3 regions of the Arthrobacter sp. SLBN-112 genome follow, and region 3 is predicted to be linked to each of the others. Evidence: riboswitches for the same ligand, from Rfam matches in the RefSeq annotation. Region 3 holds a riboswitch; each other region holds the start of a gene.

Region 1 (4,725 bases), 4.2 Mb from region 3:
TGCCGCGCCGTCGTTCGACCGTCCCATTGTCCGCGACGTGGTGGCGGAGGAGCTGCACGACGGCGGTTCCTCCGGACCCGGGAAAGGCAGCGCCGGATGATAGTTTTGGGGGATGCGCACTCTCGTTGTTGACCACCCCTTGGTCGCCCATAAGCTCACCGTCCTGCGGGACAAAAACACGCCGTCGCCGGTCTTCCGCCAGCTGACGGAAGAGCTGGTGACCCTCCTGGCCTACGAGGCCACGCGGGAGGTCCGCACCGAGCCCGTCACCATCCAAACGCCGGTCAGCACCACTGTCGGCACCGCATTCACCAAGCCGACGCCGCTGGTGGTCCCCATCCTGCGCGCCGGCCTGGGCATGCTGGAGGGCATGACCAAGCTGGTTCCCACCGCAGAGGTGGGCTTCCTGGGCATGGCCCGGGACGAGGAAACCCTGGACATCATCACGTACGCCGAGCGCCTCCCCGAGGACCTGACCGGCCGCCAGGTCTTTGTCCTGGACCCGATGCTGGCCACCGGCGGAACACTGCGCGAAGCCATCAAGTTCCTGTTCAAGCGCGGTGCTTCCGACGTCACCTGCATCTGCCTGCTGGCCGCCCCGGAGGGCCTGGCCCGGCTGGAGGAGGAACTGTCCGGGGCCAACGTACACATCGTCCTGGCTTCAATTGACGAGAAGCTCAACGAAAAGTCCTACATTGTTCCCGGCCTGGGTGACGCCGGCGACCGCCTGTACGGCATCGCCGGTTAGCACCGGCCCTTTTCCACGCCGGTTCCCGCCGCTAGCCTGTGCGGATGGACTGGAAACTTGAACTCGTCTTTGTCCCTGTGTCCGATGTGGACCGCGCCAAGGATTTTTACGTCAACAAGGTTGGCTTCAACGCCGATTACGACGAGCGACCGTCGGATTCGATCCGCTTCGTGCAGTTGACGCCGCCCGGCTCTGCCTGCTCCATCTGCATCGGCGAAGGGCTCACCGACGCTCCGCCCGGCACCGGCTCCAACCTGCAGCTGGTGGTCAGCGACATCCAGGCCGCCCACCGCCAGCTCAAGGGCAACGGCGTGGATGTCAGCGACGTGGACGTGCAGCAGTGGGGCCACTTCCTGTACTTCGCCGATCCGGACGGCAACAGGTGGTCTGTCCAGTACATCCCGTGGCGGAACGCCGGGCAGGGCGACGGGAAAGACGCCGCGCAGGACGCCGGTTAACGCAAAACCGCGGGCCGGATCATGGTGACGCGGCCCGCGGCGGGCGTTGTCCAGTGGTGTCCAGTACCAGTGGTGCCTAGTAACCAGTTGTGCGCCAGGTGGAAGTTCAATGCGCCACAGGGCGAGGCGTAGCTCTTCTTGATGTAGTCCAGGCCCCAGTTGATCTGCGTGCGGTAGTTGGTCAGGTAGTCGGCGCCCGCGCTGGCCATCTTCTCCGCGGGCAGCGACTGGACGATGCCGTACGCGCCACTGCTGGCGTTGGTGGCCGTGGTGGTCCAATCGGATTCCTTGGTCCACAGCGTCTGGAGGCACTGCATCTGGTCCGGTCCCCAGCCAAAGGAAGACAGTTGGCTGGCGGCATAGGCCTGGGCACCTGCGGGATCGTTAACCGCGACGGCGGGGGCAGGAGCGGGTGCGGGGGCAGGAGCGGGTGCGGGGGCAGGCGCCGGGGCGGGTGCTTCAGCTGCCGGGGCGGCGGGTGCGGGCGCAGGAGCCGGCTCGGCCGCTTGCGGCGCCACGCTGATGGCGGAAGGAGCGGGATTCGCGGCCGGGTTGGACCGGATTTCGCTCTTCTCGATGCTCATCTGAGCGTCCGACGCCGAACTTGAAGAGTTTGACCCGGTGGACGACGCCTGGGTCATGCTGGTGGTCGCCTGGCCTGCCGCGCCAACGCCAACCAGCACAGCGCACGATGCCGCGAGGACTGCAGCACGCCGGCCCAAGGTGGTGTTTTTGGCGGGCTGGGGTTTGGCCCGGTGTTTTGCCTTGGTTTGCAGGCATGGTTTTGCCATGGATTTAGACATGATTGATCGCCTCTCACACCTGCGGAGTTAGCTGTCGGGTTCGGATGAGGGCATCCGGCCGCACGGAACAAACACGTGCTGGCTTAACCCCAAGGGCAATCAATGCCCGGGACGGTGGGTCCCCCGCCTCTGCCGTTGCTCAAGCGGAATCCGGGAAGCGGCAGAGCTTGGCGTCAACCCGGGATATGCGGCCCGAACGGGGACCGCACCCAATCAACGCTACAGGAAGATCACGCATTAGTCACATTTGGGTAACGGAAGTCACGATTCCTGGCGCGTCGATTTGCTGCGCGACTTGTCCTGCAGCGCGATTATCACGCCAGGACGTAGACCGTGGTCCCGCCGATGCTTTGCGACGGGAAGGTAGACGCTACCCACTGCGCAATCCGGGTGGAGGCGTCCGAACCGCTGTTGGACATCATGGTCCCGCCGGCAATGAAGTAGTGGACCTTGCCTTGGGATACCAGTGCCTGGAACTGTTCCAGCGTGGGGGAGGGGTCGGTGCCGTTGAAGCCGCCCACAGCCATCACCGGCAGTTCCGTTGCCAGTTGGTAACCGGCGGCATTGTTCGAACCGACCACTGCCGCGGCCCAGGTGTAGTTCGAGGCACCGTCCTTGAGTGCGGCCACGAGCTCGGCCGACGGCGTGGGCGCACCAAGGAGGCCACCCAGGCCACCCATCCCGCCGGCACGGCCACCGCCGGCACCTTGGCCTTGTCCAGTCTGGCCTGCGCCGCCCCGGGTTGCCCCGGCCTGGCCGCTGAACTGCCGGGAATTGCCGCCCGCACCAAACCCGCCGGCCCGGTTTCCGCCGAACCCACCCGGGCCGCTGAACGACGTCGCCGGCCCGGCACTGACAATGGCCCCGCTGTGCGCCGTCGTCGCCGTCGACATGGAGAACGCCAGCGGTCCGGCGAGCGATGCCGCAATGGCGAGCGCCGTCGTCGTCCGCTGAACCGAGCGCAGGCGAATGAACCTGCCCAGCCCAATTCCTGCCGCGGCCGCCAGGCCTGCAACCAGCACCAGCCAGCGCAGCCACGGACCGTAGGCGGACGTGGTACCCAGCAGGGTGAAGGCCATCAGGGCTGCCGCGGCCACCGATGCCGCGAGGAGGACCGCTGCAGCGGCCTGCCGCCGGTGCTGCCAGAGGAGTACCGGGCCCAGGCCGGCAAGCCCGGCGATCCCCGGTGCCAATGCCACCGCGTAATACGGGTGGATGATGCCGGCCATGAAACTGAAGACCAACCCGGTCACCAGCACCCAGGAACCCCAGATGATCACCGACGCCCGCACGGCGTCAGTCCGCGGCGCCCGCCGCCCAAGCCACAGCAGGCCCGCAGCAAGGATCAGGGCGGAGGGCAGCAGCCAGGCGATCTGGCCGCCGAATTCACTGTTGAACATCCGCAGCAGGCCGGGAACGCCCCAGCCGTTGCCGCCACCCACGCTGCCGGTTTCGTCGCCCGTCAGCCGGCCCAGGCCGTTGTAGCCGAGGGTCAGCTCCAGGATGGAGTTGTCCTGCGAACCGCCGATGAACGGACGGTCCGCCGCCGGGATGAGTTCGACGACGGCCAGCCACCAGCCGGCCGCGGCAACCATCGCCGCACCGGTGGCGAGCAGGTGCAGCAGCCGCCGGCCCAGCCCTGCCGGCGCCGCAACCAGGTAGGCGAACGCAAAGCCGGGGACCACCAGCAGCACCTGCAGTTGCTTGGCAAGGAACCCGAAGCCCAGGAAGACCCCTGCCAGCAGGAGCCAGCGCAGCCGGTCCTCCTGGACGGAGCGAAGCACCGCGTAGCCGGCGGCGGTCATGAGCAGCACCAGCAGGGCGTCCGGGTTGTTGAACCGGAACATCAGCGTGGCCACCGGCGTCAGGGCCAGCGCCACAGCGGCCAGCAGGCCTGCCCGGTGGGCGAGCCGCGGGTCGCCGGTGGCCGGCGCCGCTGCCCGCCGGACGGCCAGGTACAGCAGCCAGGCGATCCCGACGCCCATCAGGGCTTCGGGAACCAGGATGCTCCAGGAGCTCAGGCCGAACATCCGGACCGACAACGCCATGATCCACAGGGACGCCGGTGGCTTGTCCACCGTGATGGAGTTGGCGGCGTCCGAGGAGCCGAAGAACCAGGCCGCCCAGTCCTGCGATCCGGCCTGGGCGGCGGCGGAGTAGAAAGCGTTGGCCCAGCCGGACGCCCCGAGGTTCCACAGGTACAGCACGGCGGTGGCCGCCAGAACGCCTAACAGTTCCAGCCGGTGCCGGAGGGCCAGGGGATCCCGCCGCACGCGGGCCGCGGCAACAGGGCCCTGGGCAGCGGGAGCGGGGGGAGCCTTCACTGGGGTTGGGTAATAGCCGGCCATGGGGTCCTACTTAGTGAGTTGGTACACCGTGGAGTTCCCCACGGTTTGGGCCTGGAAGTTGGCTTGCACCCACGCGGCCACCTCGGAGTTGCCGCCCCGGCCGCCCATGCCGCCTCCGCCCATGCCGCCTTCGATGAAGTAGCTGATCTCACCCTTGGCCACCATGTCCTGGAACTCGGCGAGCGTCGGGTAGGGATCACCGCCGTTCCAGCCGCCCAGTGCAATGACGTTGGTGTTCGTGGCCAGTTCCAGGCTGGCGGCCTGGCTGGCCCCGGAGACGATCGCCGACCACTTCGTGGTGGTGCCCGTCAGCAGTGCGGTCACGGCGGCATCGGCGGTGCCTTCGCCGGGACCACCGGCCCCGCCGG
Region 2 (4,725 bases), 1.5 Mb from region 3:
CCCGGTACCAGGCCCCCTCGTTCCGGAGGGTCCGGTCGATGAAGTCAGCAGCCGCGGCGACGTCGGTCATTTCGGTCATCGCCCCCGCCCCGCGGACGCATGCCGGATGCAAAATGGGGTCCACGGCCGCGCTTCGAGCCTGCCGTCCGAGATGGGCTCGCCGCAGACGGCGCAGGTTCCATAGGTACCGTTGGCCAGGCGGGCCAGGGCTGCCTCCACCTGGTCCAGCCCGGCTGAACTTTGCTTCAACAGTACCGAGGCCTGCGAGAGTTCGAAGGCGATCGTGGCGCCTTCGGGATCGTGCTCGTCGTCGACGTTGGAGTTTTGGCGCGCCGAGTTGGCCGCGTCGATATCGGCCCGCAGCGCCGGCAACAGTGCCAACCGCCGGGCCCGTTCGTCTTCGAGCAGCATCCTGAACCGTTCGAAATCTGGCATGCGGAAAGCCTAGCGCGTCAGTCAGTACCAGTTCAGGGCTACCGAATGGCTCCAGGCGCCGCACGGGGAGCCGTAGCGGTCGCTGATGTAGCCGAGCCCCCACTCGATCTGCGTCCGGTAGCTGGTCAGCCAGTCGCTTCCGGCGCTGGCGTACTTGCCGGGCGGCAGCGCCTGGGCTATGCCGTAAGCACCGGAGGAGGCGTTGGTGGCGGTGGTCAGCCAGCTGGATTCTTTGGTCCACAGCTGGGCCAGGCACTGGAACTGGTCCGGGCCCCAGCCGAAGGCACCCAGGCGCCCGGAGGCATAGGCCTTGGCACCGGCCGGATCATTGACGGCACCGCCGGGGACGGAGGGAACGACGACGGGCGGCGGGCTTGGCACGGCCGGCTGCGGCGGACTGCCGGGAACCGGGTCGGCCGGCGGGGCGGGGTTTGCCGCGTTGCCGGCCGGAGCGGCGGGCGCGGGTTTGGGCTGCCGGGCTGCGGCCGCGGCTGCCTGCGCTGCGGCTTCAGCCTGCTGGCGGGCCTGTTCCGCCGCGGCGGCCCGCTTGGCTTCCTGGGCTGCTTCATAGGCAGCCAGCGCCGCCTGGCCCTGTCGGTACTCTCCTTCGAGGGCCGCCGTCGTTCCCTTCAGCGAGGCCAGCTGGGCGGTCAGTTCGCTGCTGTGCTGCTGTTCGTCACTGACCTGCCGGGCGAGCGTGTCCTGGGCGGAGCGGGCCGCGTCCAGTTTGGCTTTTGCTTCCCCGGACAGGCGTTCGCGCTCACTGCGGGCCGCTTTTTCCTGTTCCGCCAGTGACGCGGCAACTTTGCCGGCGGCCGCAGCTTTGTCCACCAAAGCCGCCGTCTTGTCGCCCACCAGTTGGACGAGGTTGAGCCCCTGGACGCTGTTGTTCTGCAGGGCATCCAGGGCCACGAAGAACCCTGTATTGGTCCCGCCCGTCTTGTACGACTGGACGGCAAGGGCACCGATCTCCTTGCGATACTTGGCCAGTTCGTCGTTGGCGCGGGCGGCTTGGGCGGACAATGCGTCCAGCCGCGTTGACGCCGCCTGAAGCTCGGCGTCGGCCGCGGCATAGTCCGCGGCTGCCCGGACGGCAGTGTCACCGGCCGCTTCCGATTGGGCTTGGAGGCCGCTCAGCAGCCCGTTGATGGTGGTGATCTCCGCCGCTTTCGCCGCCTCGGAAGACTGCGCCTGCTGCACGTCAGCCCAGGACGGGTATCCACCGGGCGGTGGAGGCTCGTCCGCGGAGGCAGGCAGCACCGTGGCCGCTGCCACCGCGATGGCGAGCAATCCCCCCATCAGCGGGGACTTGGGCATGGTCACGAACAGGGGCATAGTCCCGAAGCATACCGGCGACACGCCGGGGCGGAAAGACGGCCGTGCCCGCTTTGTTACCCGGAGGGGCCGCCACCGGATCAATCTCCGGTCGATGCCGGGCGGAAGGGCCACATCCAATCGTTTGCAGAATACGAGAGACAAAGCTCGTATGTTACCTAAACGTGACAATTGGGGCGTCCGCGGGTTATGGTCTTCTGGTGTCCCTCCCAAAACGGGACATTCCCATCAGTTTGCCGAGCCCTGCCGCTGATACCGGGATTCAACCGCTTTCATGCTGGCAGGGACGGGGGAACCAAGTTTCCACGACCTTTTGAGGTCTTGGGGTTAAGTCGGACAGCTCCTCCGCCCACCGCGGAGATGTGTTCGGCCGGGTATCTCCAACCCGAACCCGACAGCTCACCCCGCAGGCATGGGAGAGGCGATCTACCGTGTCAAAAAATCTCACCACTGCCCGCCACCGCGCGACTCCGGCCCGTTCCATTGCGCTCGAGGGCCTCGCCCTGACCGCCAAGTCGCAGGCCCGTTCGCTGGGCCGTCCGGCCCTCGCGGTTGCGGCCGCGTCCGGCATTGCCTTCGGGGTCGGCGCCCCGGCCCACGCGGGCGTGACTGGCGCGGACACCACGGAGCAAACTAATGTCCAGGCCACCGCAGCGCCGGCAGTTGCTCCGGCTGGCGCGGCAGCAACCGTGCACACCGTCGTTTCCGGGGATACCCTGGGCGCGATTTCGGCAGCGTACGGGGTCAGCCTGAACGACGTCCTGGCCGCCAACGGCTTGGGCCTGTCGTCCATCATCTACCCCGGCGACCAGATCCGGATTCCCGGTGCAGGCTACGTGGCAGCACCGGCTCCGGCCCCTGCAGCGGCGCCAGTCCAGGCGGCAGCTGCCACCGCACCGGCAAACACCGGCATGAACATGTCCTACGCTTCCGCTACTCCGGTGGCTTCCACCACCGGCACCGGGACCGGGGCCGCCATCCTGGCGTCCGCCTACAGCCAGATCGGTGTGAGCCAGGACTGCACTGCCATGGTTGAGAAGGCCCTGCGTTCGGTGGGCAAGAGTGTCGGCGATCTGGCGCCCACCCAGTTCTTCCAGTACGGCAGCGTGGTCGGCAGCCCGGCACCCGGGGACCTGATTATCACCTCGGGCCACGTGGGTGTGTACGCCGGCAACGGCCAGGTTGTGAGCGGCGGCGTCAACGGGTACACCACGCAGGTGCACTCCATCAGCTGGCTCAGCGGCTACTCAGTGGTCCGCGTAGCCTAAGCCTTCGCACAGCGAAGCCGGCTTCTGACAGGAGGGCGGCAGCCGGGTTTCCGGCTGCCGCCCTCCTGTCGTCCTGCTGCGGGCCTCATTCCGTGGCGGATCAGGTCCCGCAGAAGGTCGTGTACGAGCCGAAGCCCTCCGGGGCCCCTTCCATGTAGCGCTCCATCCCGGCCCGCTCGGTGAAAGGATCGGTGACGGCCTCGAGCAGGCGGTGCAGCGGGGCCAAGTCTCCTTCCGTGCCGGCGGCGAGGGCTTCTTCCACCAGGTGGTTCCGCGGAATGTACGCCGGGTTGACGTTGTCCATCAGCCCCGCATCGGGTTGCAGTGCCAGCCACCGCTCAGCCCAGGCGTCGAAACCGGCTAAGTCCAGCACCATCCCGCGCACGGGGCGCAGGTCGCCGCGGGCGGCCTTGCCGAGGTTTCGGAAGAACAGCGTGTAATCCACTGGGCCGTCTTTGAGGATGGCCACCGCATCATCGACAACGCCTGACGCGGCGTCGTCGCTTCCGTTGCCGCCGGCAAGGCCCAGTTTGGATTTCATGCCACCGGTCCACGCCTCGCTGTACTGTCCACGGAATCCGCCGAGCACCTCCACCGCGGGAGCAACGGCCTTCTCCTGGTCCTCGTCGATGAGCGGGAGCATCGCCTCGGCAAGACGGGCAAGGTTCCATTCAGCAAGGACCGGCTGGTTGGCGTAGGCGTAGCGTCCACTGACGTCGATGGAACTGTAGACGGCCGCGGGATTGAAGGCGTCCAGGAAAGCGCACGGGCCGTAGTCGATGGTTTCCCCCGAGATGGTCATGTTGTCCGTATTCATGACCCCGTGCACGAATCCCACCAGCATCCACCGGGCCACCAGGCTGGCCTGTGCGGAGACGACGGACGAGAACAGTGCCAGGTAGGGGTTTGGGGCTTCGGCGGCCAGCGGATAGTGCCTGCTGATGGCGTGGTCCGCCAACCGCTTCAGGAGGTCCATGTTTTCCGTGGCCCGGGCGTACTGGAAACTCCCAACCCTCAGGTGGCTCCGGGCCACCCGCGCCAGGACAGCACCGGGCAGCATGCCCTCACGCCGGACCTGCCGCCCCGTTGCCACGACGGCGAGCGAGCGGGTGGTGGGTATGCCCAAGGCGTGCATGGCTTCGCTGACAAGGTACTCGCGCAGCATGGGCCCGACCACCGCCCGGCCGTCCCCGGCGCGGGCGAAGGGGGTGCGCCCTGAGCCTTTGAGATGGACGTCCAGCAGGCGTCCGGTGCGGTCCGTGACTTCCCCCAGCAGGAGCGCGCGTCCGTCGCCGAGCAGTGGCGAGTACCCGCCGAATTGGTGACCAGCGTACGCCTGCGCCACCGGGGTGGCACCGGCGGGAACGTGGTTGCCCACGAGGAGGCGCACCCCTTCGGGACTCCGGAGGTATTGCGGGTCAAGGCCCAGGTCTGCTGCGAGCTGTTCGTTCAGGACCAGGAGTTCGGGGCCTGGCGCTTCCTCGGCCTGCCAGGGAACAGCGAGTTCCGCCAGTTCACGGGCGAAGCGGCCATCAAAGGTGACCGTGGATTCAGCTGCTGCCGTCATGGGTTAACCCTATCTCCGTGGTGCCGCCTGGCGCCTGCCGCGCGTCTTTCCGCCTGCGGGGAACGGCAATCCGCTGCAGGTCCCGGGCTGCGATGACCACGGCTTCCGGGGCCCGGGCCT
Region 3 (4,725 bases):
GCCCTTGGAGCCGGGAGCCCAAGAACTACTTGTTCAGGTGGTAGTACGTGGAAGTACCGGTTGCTGCAGGCGAGTGGAGCATGGTTCCCTGCGACGGGTTGAGCGCGCTGATCATCATGCCGTTGCCGACGTAGATGCCGACGTGCGCGCCGCCGTTCTGGACAACAAGGTCACCCGCCTGGGGGGTGGACGTGGGTGTCATGATGCTCCACGCATTCGTGCGGGGGATGCTGATCCCGGCCTGGGCGTAAACCCACTGGACGAACCCGGAGCAGTCCCAGCCGTTGGGGGTGGTGCCGCCCCAGACGTAGGGGTGGCCGATGCCGGTGTAGGCGATCGCGGCGATGCCCGAGGTGGCCGCGGAAGAAACGGTCTCCACTGCCTGCCCGGCCGTGGACGCCTCTTGGCCGGCAGCATTGGCGGTTCGGTCCGCTGACGCAGTGGACTGGGTACGCACCGTTTCCACCTTAGGAGCAGCGGTGGTCTTGACCACGGGGCGCTCGAAGGAAACGGTGGCGGTGGGGGCTGCCGTGACAGCAAGGGCGGTCTGCGCCGAGCCGGACTCCGTGGAGGCGGAGACACCAGCGGTGGTGTCCGCTGCGGTGGCCGGCAGGCCCATGCTCAGGATGAGGCCCGAAGCCGCTGCCACGACGGCAGCCTGGCGGCCGACGGTCCCGGCATTGGCGCTCACGGCCTTGGACACAGCGTCCAAAGGGTTGGCCCGAACCGTTTGCGCACGGTGGCGCGCGGAATTATGGCGTGAAGACACGAAGGTAGCCTCTCCCAATGCCTGCGAGGTGAGCTGTCGGATTCGGATGGGAGTCACCCGGCCACTTTGCTTCCTGGGAAGCTCATGACTTAACCCCAAGGCCTTCCACAATGCAGAAGGCCAAAATTGGTTCCCCCGCCCCTGCCAGACGATGAAATGCGAACGGACCTTGAGCGGTGGCAGAGTTAGGCAATCCACTCAAGAGCGTCAACTTCGGAAAAGTTGACGCGAGTTAGACGGTACAGCAGTTTTGCTTCAATGTCACATTCAGGTCACGGCTCGTCACTGTGAGCTGAGAGTGCGCAATCATTCGGTTACAACCAGCCCATGGGATCGACCACTTCGCCATTGACCTGCACCTCGAAGTGCAGGTGGCAGCCGGTGGAAGCGCCGGTGGTCCCGCTCAGTGCCACGACTTCGCCGCGGGAGACCGTCTGGCCCACTTTGACGTTGAAGGACGAGAGGTGGTTGTACGTGGTCTCCAGGCCGTTGCCGTGGTCGATGACCACCCGGTTTCCCCCGCCGAACTGGTGCCAGCCGGCGAAGGTCACGGTTCCTGTCGCGGCTGCCAGGACGGGCGTCCCGCACTGTGCCACGAAGTCCTGTCCGCGGTGGAAGTCTCCGGTGCCCCCGGTAATGGGGCTGACCCGGTAGCCAAAGGGCGAAGCGGTAACCAGGGATGCCAGCGGGGCGGCCAGGGTTCCGGCGGAGGCGGCCCGGCTTACCGATCCGGCCGACTGGGCGCTCAGCAACTGCTTCAGCTTTCCGTCCGGGTCTGCCTGCGTCACGACGGCCGAGCGGCTGAAGTCGATCTGGGCGCCCACATCGGCGGAAATCTGGGGCTGGGGGCTGACGGAGGAGGCAGCCTGGGGTACTGTGCCGGCTGCGTCCGTCGCCATGACGGGACTTGTGGCCGGCATGGTCACGGTCAGCACCAGGCCGGTGGCGGCGAGGGCGATGCCAGCCTTCTGGCCGATGCCGCTGGCCGCAGCAAAGTCGGTGATTTGCCGGAATGGACCCCTGCGGCGGCGCGCATCCCGCTGGGGGTCACGGGGGCGCTCCGCAGCGGCGACTTCGACAACCCGGGGTGCCTCAGGGGGGCCGGCGGCGCGACGGCGGCCCCGGGAGGTCTGCATGGTCAAGAAGGGTTCCTCTCTGGAATCGCCTGCGGAGTTAGCTGTCGGATTCGGGTCAGAGAGATCAAAGACCCGGCCCGCCATGGGCAAACTTCTGCGCAGGAGTATCCCCGGAGGAATCCTTCACTGGAGAGGCTTGCTGCTGACGGACTTCACCCCAAGGCAGTCCCCCGCTGCCGGTTGTGGTTCCCCCGCCTCTGCCAGTAACGACTCGTACACCTGGTCCGCTGGCAGAGCTCGGCTCCGGATCAGGTAACGCTTAAGTATCAACGCTGGCTTCCACTATAGGGGCTTAAGACCCTGGGTAACAATTCCGTTATCTTTGTGTGGAAACCCCTGCGTGGGGTAAAGGAAGCGGGGTGTCAGGCCTGGTTCACGGCGACAAAGACGTGCGCGGCCACCTCGGGCGGAAGCTCCAACGCTCCCTCGATTCCTGCCACCCGCACCGAAATGTAGTCACCCACGCGTTCGAGTGACACTGCCGCGCCGGGCCGGATGCCGCCTTCGTCGAGCTGGGTCAGCAGTTCCGGTTCAACCTGGATCGGTTCCGCCAGGCGGCTGATGGTCACTCCCGAGGCAGGCCCGTAGGCTTTCATTGCTTCCACCAGGCTGATGGCGCCGTCACCGAAGCCGGGCCCAGGCTGCCCGCCCAAGGCGGCCAGGCCGGGGATGGGGTTGCCGTAGGGCGACTCAGTGGGATGGCCCAGCATCTCGTAGATCCGCCGCTCCACCCGTTCGCTCATCACGTGTTCCCAGCGGCAGGCTTCATCGTGAACGTAGGCCCAGTCCAGCCCAATAACATCGGCCAACAGGCGTTCGGCCAGCCGGTGCTTCCGCATGACCTCGGTGGCACGCTTGCGGCCAATGTCCGTCAGTTCCAGGTGCCTGTCACCGGAGACGACAACCAGGCCATCGCGCTCCATCCGGCCGATGGTCTGGGAAACGGTGGGCCCCGAGTGGCGCAGGCGTTCGGCGATACGGGCCCGGAGGGCAACGATGTTTTCTTCCTCAAGCTCCAGGATGGTCCTGAGGTACATCTCCGTAGTGTCGATCAGATCCGTCATCCAGCTCAGCTCCTCGAGCGCAGTACCTTGCGTTGTCCCACCGTATCGCCTCTTCCCGCGACGTAGTCCGGGGAAAGTTTAGCCTATTTTGATTTAGTCCGAATAGGCGCGGGCGCGTGCGGCGTCTCATTGGCTGGACATTGGCGCAGCCCGCTCCCGCCACCCCGTGCGCTTCAGGCAGAATTGGGGGAGGTTTGCACTGCAGCCATGGCCGGCTCCCGGCCACCCACCACCCGGACCACAGCTTTCGTCCCCGCCGAATGGAGCACCTGTGAGCGACACCAGCATCACGATTCCCGCCAACCTCCTGCCCCAGGACGGGCGGTTCGGGGCCGGGCCCTCAAAGGTCCGGCCGGAACAGATAGATGCCCTGTCCGCTGCGTCCAAGACCATTCTCGGCACGTCCCACCGGCAAGCCCCCGTCAAGAACCTGGTGGGCTCCGTCCGCGAAGGGCTCAGCCAGTTCTTCCGTGCTCCCGAGGGCTACGAGGTAGTCCTCGGCGTCGGCGGCTCCACCGCTTTCTGGGACGTCGCCAGCTTCGGCCTCGTGGCGAAGAAAGCCCAGCACCTGTCCTTCGGCGAGTTCGGCTCGAAGTTTGCCTCCGCCACCAACAAGGCACCGTTCCTGGAAGCGTCCTCGATCATCAAGTCCGAGCCGGGCACCCACCCCGCAGCGCAGGCTGAAGCCGGCGTGGACGTCTATGCGTGGCCGCAGAATGAGACCTCCACGGGCGTCGCCGCCCCGGTCAAGCGGGTGCCGGGCGCGGACCAGGACGCCCTGGTCCTGGTGGACGCCACCTCCGCTGCCGGCGGCCTGGACGTGGACGTTGCCGAGAGCGACGTCTACTACTTTGCCCCGCAGAAGAATTTCGCCTCCGACGGCGGCCTCTGGCTTGGCCTGTTCTCCCCCGCCGCCCTCGAGCGCGCCGCTGGCATCAAGGCAAGCGGCCGCTGGATCCCCGATTTCCTGGATCTCCAGACGGCCATCGACAACTCGCGGCTGAACCAGACGTACAACACCCCGTCCCTGTCCACGCTGGTGACCCTGGACGCACAGGTCCAGTGGCTGAACGCCAACGGCGGCCTGGACTTCGCGTGCGCCCGCACTGCCGACTCCGCCGGCCGCATCTACAGCTGGGCTGACGCCTCGGAGTTCGCCACCCCGTTCGTCGCCAACCCCGAGGAGCGCTCCAACGTCATCGCCACCATCGACTTTGACGAGTCGGTTGACGCGGCCACGGTGGCGAAGGTCCTGCGTGCCAACGGCATCGTGGACACCGAGCCCTACCGGAAGCTGGGCCGCAACCAGCTGCGCATCGCCACCTTCGTGGCCATCGAGCCCAGCGACGTCTCGGCGCTGCTGTCCAGCATCGACTACGTGGTGGGCGAGCTCCGCAAGTAGTCCAGACACACTAAAAGGCGCCGCCCGGGGTTAACCGGACGGCGCCTTTTGCTTGTTGGCTGGAAGTCCTTGCCTAGTCCTCAGGCTCCGCGTCGTCGTCGGCAGGCTCTTCATCCGCTGGCCCCTGCTCCACTGCGGACGGCTCATCCTGCCGCCCTTGTTCAGGCTCCTGCTGCTGCTCATCCTCGGGGCGAACGCGTTCGGCCCACGGCACCCACTCCGGGGCGAGGATCGATTCCTCGGACGGCAGCAGGCCCAACTCATCGACGGTAACCACCTTGGAGCGGGAATTGCGGGTCAGCACCGCGTACCATTGCCAGCCACCGTAGCCAGGCAGCCTGGACTCGAACAAGT

The links. Region 3 has a riboswitch for cyclic di-AMP ahead of QF050_RS20015 (peptidoglycan DD-metalloendopeptidase family protein). Riboswitches for the same ligand answer to the same signal wherever they lie in the genome.
Region 1: another riboswitch for cyclic di-AMP. It lies ahead of QF050_RS00390 (hypothetical protein); the one in region 3 lies ahead of QF050_RS20015 (peptidoglycan DD-metalloendopeptidase family protein).
Region 2: another riboswitch for cyclic di-AMP. It lies ahead of QF050_RS13185 (LysM peptidoglycan-binding domain-containing protein); the one in region 3 lies ahead of QF050_RS20015 (peptidoglycan DD-metalloendopeptidase family protein).

The regions. Positions count from the first base shown of each region.
Region 1 is NZ_JAUSXY010000001.1:90,564-95,288, reverse strand. Features, by position in the region: gene QF050_RS00405 (phosphatase PAP2 family protein) at 1-100, shown strand, start outside; gene upp (uracil phosphoribosyltransferase) at 113-748, shown strand; gene QF050_RS00395 (glyoxalase superfamily protein) at 793-1,206, shown strand; gene QF050_RS00390 (hypothetical protein) at 1,203-2,009, opposite strand; cyclic di-AMP (ydaO/yuaA leader) riboswitch at 2,013-2,175, opposite strand; gene QF050_RS00385 (ArnT family glycosyltransferase) at 2,324-4,357, opposite strand; gene QF050_RS00380 (glycosyltransferase family 39 protein) at 4,364-4,725, opposite strand, start outside.
Region 2 is NZ_JAUSXY010000001.1:2,806,363-2,811,087, reverse strand. Features, by position in the region: gene QF050_RS13200 (DNA alkylation repair protein) at 1-79, opposite strand, end outside; gene QF050_RS13195 (TraR/DksA C4-type zinc finger protein) at 76-435, opposite strand; gene QF050_RS13190 (lytic transglycosylase domain-containing protein) at 457-1,770, opposite strand; cyclic di-AMP (ydaO/yuaA leader) riboswitch at 2,025-2,198, shown strand; gene QF050_RS13185 (LysM peptidoglycan-binding domain-containing protein) at 2,202-3,038, shown strand; gene QF050_RS13180 (protein adenylyltransferase SelO family protein) at 3,139-4,605, opposite strand.
Region 3 is NZ_JAUSXY010000001.1:4,321,864-4,326,588, forward strand. Features, by position in the region: gene QF050_RS20010 (NlpC/P60 family protein) at 26-703, opposite strand; cyclic di-AMP (ydaO/yuaA leader) riboswitch at 774-971, opposite strand; gene QF050_RS20015 (peptidoglycan DD-metalloendopeptidase family protein) at 1,084-1,905, opposite strand; cyclic di-AMP (ydaO/yuaA leader) riboswitch at 1,916-2,158, opposite strand; gene QF050_RS20020 (metal-dependent transcriptional regulator) at 2,268-2,969, opposite strand; gene serC (phosphoserine transaminase) at 3,241-4,371, shown strand; gene QF050_RS20030 (DUF3027 domain-containing protein) at 4,445-4,725, opposite strand, start outside.